DNA from 3 places in the Synechococcus sp. CC9616 genome. Region 2 is predicted to be linked to each of the others. Evidence: predicted binding sites of a transcription regulator. Region 2 holds the regulator's gene; each other region holds the start of a gene.

Region 1 (3,264 bases), 390 kb from region 2:
GCGAAGCAGGAGGCCAGGATGCCGGCAGTGGCCTTCGGCAGATCGAAGGTGGTTTCAAAGAAGGTCGGCAGCATCGAGACCACGGCCAGTTCGGAGCCGAAGTTCACGATGTAAGTGAGCTCGAGAATGGCGACCTGTCGAAACTCGTAGCGGTCTTCTTTCGGATAGATCTTGGATCCGCTGAGCAATTCGCGGTTGGTGCGAATGATTCCCCACGTCTGAAAAGCAAACCACAGACCCACGGCTGCAAGAGCCAGGGGATAGGTGGATTCGGTGAGAAAACCGACCTTTTTTAGACGCCAACACAGCACACAGAGAATGGCTGCGAAGGGCACATTCATTCCGATGAGACCCCAGAAATCACGAATGGAGGTGACTTCCAGGCCTGCTGTTCTTGCTGGACGTTGATAGCTTTTGCCTGGTGGCGTATCAGTAACACTGAAGAAGTAGAAGACGCCGTACACGGCTGAAACAATGCCGCTGAGTGCGATGGCACCGCGCCAATTCAGAATGTCGCCTGTGGGAAGTGTGAATCCCCCTGAAAAGGAGAGGAAGCCAGCGAGGGCCACCATGGTGAGGGCCGAGAAAGCGGAGCCGAAGTTGCCCCAGCCGCCATAGATGCCTTCGGCCAATCCAATCTCTTTTGGCGGGAACCATTCGGCCACCATGCGGATGCCGATCACGAAGCCGGCACCAACGATGGACAACAGCAGTCGAGCGACGACGAGCTGGTTGAAATCCTGCGCTGAAGCAAACAGCAGACAGGGAATTGCAGAGAAGACCAGGATCGAGGAATAGGTGATCCGGGGTCCGAATTTGTCTAGGAGCATCCCGATCAGCACGCGGGCCGGGATGGTGAGGGCCACGTTGCAGATGGCAACGGTGCGGATCTGACCGATATCAAGGTTCAGATCGGCTCGAACTGTTGTCGCGAGAGGGGCGAGATTGAACCAGACGACGAACGTCAGAAAAAAGGCGAACCAGGTGAGATGAAGAGTTCTATATCTCCCCTGGAATGACCAGAGGTCGCCAAGCATGGGTAAAAGATACTTTGAGCCCCGGGTTTCAAAAGTGCAGCACCCGTGGTTTGACGAGACGGTCCTGAAAAATTGTCCGCCCAACGTTGAGTAGTAAACAATTCCGGAGGCTCTTGAAATGTGGCCTTTGTTACTGAATGCCTTCGCTCAGGTTCAGTTCAAACATTTGCCTTGCTAATTCTGTTGATCAGCATTCTTTGTCGACCCTGTTTTTGTTGCGGTTGCTACTTCAATGGTTGTTATTCCAAAACATCGACGCGAAGTTCGCCTTTCAGCCTGTCTTCTTTGTGGTGGGATGAGCCGGAGGATGGGTAGGGATAAGGCTCTGATGCCGCATCCACGAGGCGGCGTTTGGTTGACAGTTCTTCTGGATCAGCTCTCCGCCCTTGCCTTGCCTGTTGTGGTTGTCAGCGGTCATGCAGATCATGCAGAGATGGTTCGTTGTCGCGATGGGGTCTCATTTCTCCAGGATCCGCGTTCCTGCAACGGCCCTTTGCAGGCAATGGCTCAGGTTCTGTCGCCGGACATGAATCAACCTGTGATGGTGTTGCCCGTCGACATGCCAAGACTCACCACGGAGGTTCTGCGATGTCTGATCAAGGTTTGGGCGATGGAACCTCAAGTTGCGGCTGTGGCCCATGACGGAGAGCAATTGCAGCCTCTTCTGGGGATTTACCCGTCCGGTTCGCCTTTCCAGTCGACACTTGTTTCTCAATTGAAAGGAGAAGAATGGAGTTGGCATGCCTGGTTGAACTGCATCCCGTACCGACCCGTGTCGCTGCCTGCTCAAGCACTTCTCAATGCCAACTGTCCGGAGGATTTGGCAGCCTTGTCTGATGAGCACGTGTAGTCAGAGTCAGGACCGTTTTGGGCGTCCGCTGGGCGTGTTGCGCCTGTCGCTGACAGCTCGCTGCAACCTGTCTTGCACCTATTGCTGTCCCTCTGATGATGAACCGTCGAATCGGTTGAATCTCCAGGCGCAGATTGCTGTGATCCGCGCTGCATGCCGGCTGGGGCTGCAGTCTCTGCGCTTAACCGGCGGGGAGCCCTTGTTGAGCCATCAGCTGGAACCCCTGCTGCAAGCGATCACACTTGGCCGTTCTGATCCACAGGATCCCTTGTCTCGTCTCCAGGAGGTGGCCCTCACCAGCAACGGAGTCCTGCTCAGCCGAGAGAGAGCCTTCGCTCTTCGTCAATCGGGTTTGGATCGCATCACCCTGAGTCTCGATGCGGCCGACAGCGATGGGTTCGTTCGTATGGCAGGAATGCCGGACACCGCGGCCCATTTGTTTGATCGGGTGCTGTCGGGTTTAGATGCCGCGTTGGATGCAGGTTTTGACCCCAGCCAGGGTGCACTCAAGATCAACAGCGTGATCCAGCGACACCACAACGAGGATCAGCTGATTCCGTTGGCTCGTTTGGCCCGGCGTTATGGCATCGAGTTGCGGTTCATCGAATTTATGGATGTTGGGCATCGCAACGACTGGCATCAGGACCAGGTGCTCACGGCTTCCGAGATGCTGGCCAGGGTCCGTCAACATTGGGCTATTCAACCCATGGGACGAGCCGTTGGCAGCACCGCCAACCGCTGGCGTTTCAGCGACGGGAAAGGTCAGGTCGCCACGATCGCCTCGATTAGTGAACCGTTTTGCGGTGATTGCAACCGGCTCAGGGTGGCTGCCGATGGGATGGCCTTCACTTGCCTCTTTGCAACTCAGGGAAAGGATCTGCGTCCCTGGCTTCAGCCTCTGATTGATGAGGACGGATTAATGAATGCAATTCGTGACCTCTGGATCGCTCGCGAGGATCGCTACAGCGAGGAACGAGGTTGCTCAAGCCACGGACAACGTCGTCAAGAAATGGCTTACTTAGGTGGCTGACTGTTCAGATGTGATTCGGATCTGTAATCCTGGCTCTGCTACTTAATGGAATAAAAACTGTTTGGATCTCAGGGCTGCATGTGATCGCCTCAAACTTGTTGGTGTAATCGACGCCGCTGAAACGGTTGCGTTTTTGAATGGATTTTCTGTACTGACTGAATGAGCCCTTTTCCTGAAAGCGGTGTATTTGATGCGCGACGTTGAATGAATCCAATCTGCCTGATCCCGGAGGACAACGATCAGACTCAATCGAAAACCATTCTGCGAAGCAAGGTCGATCAAGGGTTCAAAAAACTTGGCTTTACTATTCGTGTAAGCAGAGTTTCTCTGCTTAGTAGGCACTGATG
Region 2 (3,264 bases):
ATCGAACCAGGCCGCTGCTTCAGGGAGTCGACCAACTCCTGTTCATCGAGGTAACCCAGTGCCACAGCAAGACCCAGTTCATCAAGCACCAGTTGGTCGAGATCGCCTTGCATCAAGTGATGACGACAGTCGTTCCAGACGGCTTCCACCGCAGGCCTGGCCTGCTCGACACCGGCTTCAGATAGGCAGGCCTGAACGTCAGGCCGCAACCAGGCCAAACCACCGCAGAGATTGACGCAGCCGCCAGGCCCCTGCTGTACTCCGCCCTTGAGAAATTGCGCAATCAGAACACGACTGCCGAGCCCAGCTGCACGCATCGCCTGACTGAACACCGTTGAAAAGCTGCCCCGATACGGAGCGGTGTGCACCTGCAGCTGACCTTCAGGCTCAACAAGATGCAGGGGCACCCTCGAGGGAACCGTCGCCAGAGGCAGCAAAGCGGCTTGTTCTCTTGCCAGAGAGCTCTGGCTTGGAAGCTCCGCTGATGGGGTGCGCGTGGATTTCAGGCTGGCGGTCATCGAGGTGATGGTCAACCGGATACCCGGGAAGACCTTGAATGTAGCGGCGAGATCACAAGGATCAAGCCCATTGACACCACCTGTGGTGTGCTGTCGAATCATTCCATGAGTGATCACCCTGCTTCTCGCCGAGACGGCCGCAACATCAACGACTTGAGACCCTTCAGCGTCAGCTGGAATCCCATGGGATTTGCGCTCAGCTCGCTGATCGTTCAGACGGGGCAGACGTCGGTGCTTTGCAGCGTCTGTCTTGAGGACAAGGTGCCCCGCTGGCGTATGGGAGAGGGACTGGGATGGGTTTCCGCTGAGTACCGGCTTCTGCCTGGCTCCACTCCTGAGCGCCAGCCGAGAGAACTCATGAAGCTGTCGGGTCGCACCCAGGAAATCCAGCGTCTGATCGCTCGAAGTCTTCGTGCCGTTGTGGACATGCAGGCCCTTGGCGAGCGCAGCCTGTTGATTGACTGCGATGTGATTCAGGCGGATGCCGGCACCAGAACAGCGGCCATCACCGGAGCCTGGCTGGCACTGCGTCAAGCCACGGATGCTCTGCTCCAACAGGGCCTGCTGGAACGCGATCCATTGATCAACCAGGTGGCAGCTGTATCAGTCGGTCTTGTCGACGGGAGAGGCCTGCTCGACCTTGATTACAGCGAGGACAGTCGGGCTGAGGTGGATCTAAATGTGGTGATGGCATCTGACGGGCGGCTGCTTGAAATTCAGGGCACAGCCGAACGAGCTCCGTTCAGCCGGGGGCAACTCAATCAGCTCCTGGATCTTGCTGAACCCGGCTTACAGCAGCTGTTCACCGCCCAGAGGCAGGCCTACGCCGATGTCAGAACCTGATGAGCCTGGAGCGCGGCCGGGAAATAGTAATGACTGTTACAGGATGAACCTTCGTCGATCCTTAGCTTCCTGATAGTCAGCACGGGACAGCGGCGAAACCATGAATGCAGCCAGCAGTGGTTTCACCCGTTACTCCCCAACCGTGCCCCCTTCGACAATGGGGTCCCAGGCTCCATCGAGCCGTTCACTGCTTGATGTGATCCGCGATCTCGACGGTGCCAGCAGCGAACTGGTGGAACGCAATAAAACGATTTTTTTTCCTGGCGATCCAGCAGAACGGGTATATCTGATCCGCCGTGGTGCGGTGCGCTTGTCTCGCGTTTATGAGTCCGGAGAAGAGATCACCGTGGCCTTGCTTCGGGAAAACAGTCTGTTCGGGGTGCTCTCACTGCTGACGGGACACCGGTCCGACCGCTTTTATCACGCTGTTGCCTTTACCCGCGTTGAGATGGTGACGGCGCCGGCCGCATCCGTTCGCACTGCAATCGAGGCAGACACCGCCGTTGGCCTGCGACTGCTACAAGGCCTTTCCAGTCGGATTCTTCAGACGGAAACGATGATTGAAACACTCACGCACCGGGACATGTCCTCCCGTTTGGTGAGTTTTCTGCTAGTGCTCTGCCGTGATTTCGGCGTGCCCGATGACATGGGCATCACGATCGATCTGCGCCTCTCCCACCAGGCGATCGCCGAAGCGATCGGATCAACCCGCGTCACAATCACCCGCCTGCTGGGAGACTTGCGCCAATCCGGATTGGTGCAGATTGATCGCAAGAAGATCACAGTGCTGGATCCAATCGCTCTGGCCAAGCGGTTCAGCTGAACCGTTCATGCAAGCAGGGAGGAGCCGGTGAGCGGCTGGCTTCTCATCCTGTCGCTGCTCGTCCTCGGTGGGGTGCTCTCCACCCTCGGAGATCGACTTGGTAGCCGGGTCGGCAAAGCCCGGCTCAGCTTGTTCAACATGCGACCACGCCGTACGGCCGTGGTCATCACCGTGCTCACCGGCAGCCTGATCAGTGCCCTCTCCCTCGGCCTGATGCTGCTGGTCAGTCGACAGCTGCGCGTCGGCTTGTTTGAACTCGATGCGTTGCAGCAGAAGCTCAGCGAAAGCCGGCAACAGCTCAAAGCCAACCTGGCGGAACTCGAAAAAAACAGAAGCGCCCTCGCCTCCGCTGAACAGGACCGGCGCACTGCCCGTGCGCAAACCCAGGAAGTGGAGACGAAACTCGGTGAAGCCAAGCAAAAGGCTGCTCAGCTACGCGAAGAACTGGAACCACTGCAGGCGCAACGCCAAACCCTGGAAGCCGAACGGGATCGGCTTAGTCAAGACATCGCAGCGCGTGACGCCGATATTCGACGCACCGAAACAGAGCTTGCGGCAGTCCGCAATCGCATCAGTGCTGGGGAGGATGAACTCAAACAGCTGGAACGCAATCTGATCGCCTTGCGGCGAGGGGATGTTGCTCTCAGCAGCGGTCAGACCCTGGCAAGGACCACGGTGCAGCTGGAGAATCCCAGCCAGGCCAAAGAGGTGATCGATCGCCTGCTGCGTGAAGCGAATCTGACGGCCTACAGCCGGGTTTTACCTGGCGACAAACCTGAAAAGCAGATCATCCTTGTCCCCCGAAGCGATGTGGAGAGGCTCCGCAAAATGATCAGCAAACCTGGAACCTGGGTGGTTTCGATGCGCTCCGCAACAAACGTGCTGCGAGGGGAGAGCATCGTTTACGCCATTCCTGATGTCCGCCCCAATCGCACCGTCGCCCGTCAGGGAGAAGTGTTGGCCAGCGCCACTCTGGACTCAGCCCAGCGATCACCCGACACCATCCGGACCAGCATGAACCTTCTGCTTGCATCGGCTTTCGCCGAAGTGAGGAGACGGGGCTCGCTGACTGAAGGTCTG
Region 3 (3,264 bases), 1.4 Mb from region 2:
AAGGCCCAAGACCGGGAGGACAACTAAGACCTTTCTGGCTGCAGCTGTAGGCCAGATCCACCTTCCAGTCATCGATGTACAGGGGCACGCCCCCCAGTGACGTGACGGTGTCCAGGAGGAGCAGGCAATCGTGCTTACGGCAGAGATCACCCACGCCCTCCATCGGCTGGCAGACGCCGGTCGATGTTTCTGCATGCACCAGTGCCAGCATGGTGGGGCGATGCTCGATCAGTGCCGCCTCCAGTTCATCGAGGCTGAACCATTCTCCCCAGGGCTTCTCAATGGTTCTGACATCGGCGCGGTAGCGACCGGCCATGTCGGCGAGGCGCAGACCGAAGTATCCCTTGATCGCCACGAGAACCTTGTCACCGGGTTCGATTGTGTTGGCGAGGGTGGCTTCCATCGCGGCACTGCCAGTGCCGCTCATGGGAAGAGTGAGGCGGTTGTCGGTCTGCCAGGCGTAGCGGAGAAGCTCCTGCACCTCACTCATCAGGTCCACATAAAGCGGATCCAGGTGGCCGATCGGCGTGCGGGCCAGGGCTTCCAGCACGGTTGGGTGGGCATTGGATGGGCCAGGGCCCAGCAACAGCCTGTCTGGTGTAGCGATCGGCGCCAGGGCCTCCCGGTGACGGTTGTCGACTGAGAAGGAAGCGTTCGTCACCAAGACCCGGAACGAGACATCTGGCCGATGAGCCTACGCAGTCGCAACGCCATCGGAGAAGTTCGTGGCCCCTTTGAAACGCTCTGATTCAGCGGATCGGCTTCAACGCTGCCGAACGTTGGTCTCAGCCAGACCGCGAACCATGTGATCAAACGGCTGCCGAACAGGGGCAAGACGATCGGACCCTATGCCACCGGACTGCAATCGCTCGATTACAACCTCTCCGAGCAGCGCAATGCTGCGAACGGTTGGGCCGGTCGGCACTCCAAGGCTCTTGTATGTGTCATCCAAACCGTTCAGGACCCGCTCGTTGAGGATCGTGCTGTCACCCGCGATCAGGGCGTAACTCGCATACCGCAGGAAATAGTCCATGTCCCGCAAACAAGCCGCCAGCCTGCGGGTTGTGTAGGCGTTACCGCCCGGCAGAAGAAGCTCGGGTTCATCCTGAAAAAGGCGCTGACTGGCCTCACGGACGATTTCAGCAGCTTCTCGGTTGATCAGTTCGACCGCCGCAATGCGGACAACGGATTCGTCGAGGTAGGTCTCGATGCTGTCGAGTGCCTGCCGGTCGAGGTATCGGCCAAGCTGGTCATATCGACCGATCAGCCCGGTGATGGCATCACGCATTCGCTGGGGTCTCCAGACACTCCCTTCGCGGAAGGTAACACCGCTGAACAAGCGAAAAGCCTCAGTGCGGCTGAGATTCAGCGAAGTTGACAGAAACGGTTACGGATGAAACTGGAACGGATCGAACCAGGTGGATGACGGACTGGAAGGGTGCCTAGTGATACAAAGTGGACGCATCGGGATCTTTACGGTCCCGTTAAACACGCCCCATCGGCGAAAGCTTTTCCATGTCCAAAACACCTCAGGACGTCCTTCGTCAGATCAAGGACGATGGCATCGAGTTCGTTGACCTGAAATTTGCCGATCTCCACGGCAAATGGCAGCACCTGACAGTGTGCACGGACATGATCGAGGAGGAGTCCTTCACTGAAGGACTTGCTTTTGACGGCTCTTCGATCAGGGGCTGGAAGGCCATCAACGCCTCGGACATGGCGATGATCCCCGACCCTGCCTCAGCATGGGTCGACCCCTTCTACCGCCACAAAACCCTGAGCATGATCTGCTCGATCGGGGAACCACGCAGCGGCGAGCCCTATGACCGCTGCCCCCGCTCCCTGGCGCAGCGCGCTCTCGACTATCTGAACTCCACCGGACTGGCCGACACCGCCTTCTTCGGACCGGAGCCTGAATTCTTCCTGTTCGACGACGTTCGTTACAACTCCAGTGAGGGAGGCTCTTTCTACAGCGTCGACACGATCGAAGCCCCCTGGAACACGGGCCGCATCGAAGAGGGAGGAAACCTCGCCTACAAGATTCAGCTGAAGGAGGGCTATTTCCCCGTCGCCCCGAACGACACCGCCCAGGACATCCGCTCGGAGATGCTCAGCACCATGGGCGCCCTGGGAGTCCCCATCGAGAAGCACCACCATGAGGTGGCCGGTGCCGGACAACACGAACTCGGCATGAAGTTCGCTCAGCTGATCGAGGCTGCGGACAACGTCATGACGTACAAGTACGTCGTGCGCAATGTCGCCAAGAAATACGGAAAAACGGCCACATTCATGCCAAAGCCGGTCTTCAACGACAACGGCACCGGCATGCACGTTCACCAGAGTCTCTGGAAGGGTGGCCAGCCACTGTTCTTCGGAGAGGGCACCTACGCCAACCTGTCACAGACAGCTCGTTGGTACATCGGCGGCATCCTGCGCCATGCTCCCGCCTTCCTGGCTTTCACCAACCCAACCACCAACAGCTACAAGCGATTGGTGCCGGGATTCGAAGCTCCTGTGAATCTGGTTTATTCCGAGGGCAACCGCTCCGCTGCTGTCCGGATTCCACTGACTGGACCAAGCCCCAAGGCCAAACGTCTGGAGTTCCGCTCAGGCGATGCCCTCGCCAACCCCTACCTGGCCTTCAGCGCGATGATGATGGCCGGCATCGACGGCATCAAGAACCAGATGGATCCGGGAGATGGATTCGACAAGGATCTGTTCGAACTCCCCGCTGAGGAGCTGAAATCCATCTCCACAGTTCCACCATCTCTCAATGGTGCTCTTGAAGCTCTCGATCAGGACCGTCAGTTCCTGACTGAGGGCGGTGTGTTCAGCGATGACTTCATCGACAACTGGATCGACCTGAAATACGAAGAGGTTCAGCAGCTGCGCCAGCGCCCCCATCCCCACGAATTCACGATGTATTACGACGCTTGATCACGTCAAAATCGCACCGTTTCTGATCGAACAGGCCCGCTTTCCCTCCGGAGAGCGGGCTTTTTTGGTGAAATAGACCCTGGTTTCAATCGGCCATGGCGAATTCCCTGGGCAAGCTCGCGTATCAGACCCTTCAGCAGGGAAGGAGCATTGCCGGACTCGCTCACAAGGAGCTCAGCACCAAAGTGATGGAGCTGGTGGCGCCTGAAACCGTCCCCAAAACCGAAAAGGTCTCAGCCGGCATGATGAATGCCCTGAGGCAGTCGATGGCTTCGCTGCAGGAGCGGGACTGGGCGGACGCCGAGCAGGGTGTTTACCCCACGGAGT

What was found. The regulator NtcA, encoded in region 2, controls nitrogen genes in cyanobacteria. The targets are predictions, from matches to a motif close to GTANCNNNNGNTAC.
Region 1: SYN9616_RS0111315 (molybdenum cofactor guanylyltransferase) is a predicted target of NtcA. The motif match lies at 1,252-1,265, and genes of this name have one in related genera.
Region 3: glnA (type I glutamate--ammonia ligase) is a predicted target of NtcA. The motif match lies at 1,439-1,452, and genes of this name have one in related genera.

Annotation. Positions count from the first base shown of each region.
Region 1 is NZ_KI911558.1:1,971,125-1,974,388, reverse strand. It holds gene SYN9616_RS0111325 (NarK family nitrate/nitrite MFS transporter) at 1-1,037, opposite strand, end outside; gene SYN9616_RS0111315 (molybdenum cofactor guanylyltransferase) at 1,270-1,887, shown strand; gene SYN9616_RS0111310 (GTP 3',8-cyclase MoaA) at 1,874-2,917, shown strand.
Region 2 is NZ_KI911558.1:2,360,668-2,363,931, reverse strand. It holds gene SYN9616_RS0113190 (cob(I)yrinic acid a,c-diamide adenosyltransferase) at 1-518, opposite strand, end outside; gene rph (ribonuclease PH) at 624-1,361, shown strand; gene ntcA (global nitrogen regulator NtcA) at 1,519-2,184, shown strand; gene SYN9616_RS0113175 (DUF3084 domain-containing protein) at 2,212-3,264, shown strand, end outside.
Region 3 is NZ_KI911558.1:929,856-933,119, forward strand. It holds gene SYN9616_RS0105275 (alanine--glyoxylate aminotransferase family protein) at 1-661, opposite strand, end outside; gene SYN9616_RS0105280 (allophycocyanin subunit beta) at 764-1,288, opposite strand; gene glnA (type I glutamate--ammonia ligase) at 1,516-2,937, shown strand; gene SYN9616_RS0105290 (class I SAM-dependent methyltransferase) at 3,033-3,264, shown strand, end outside.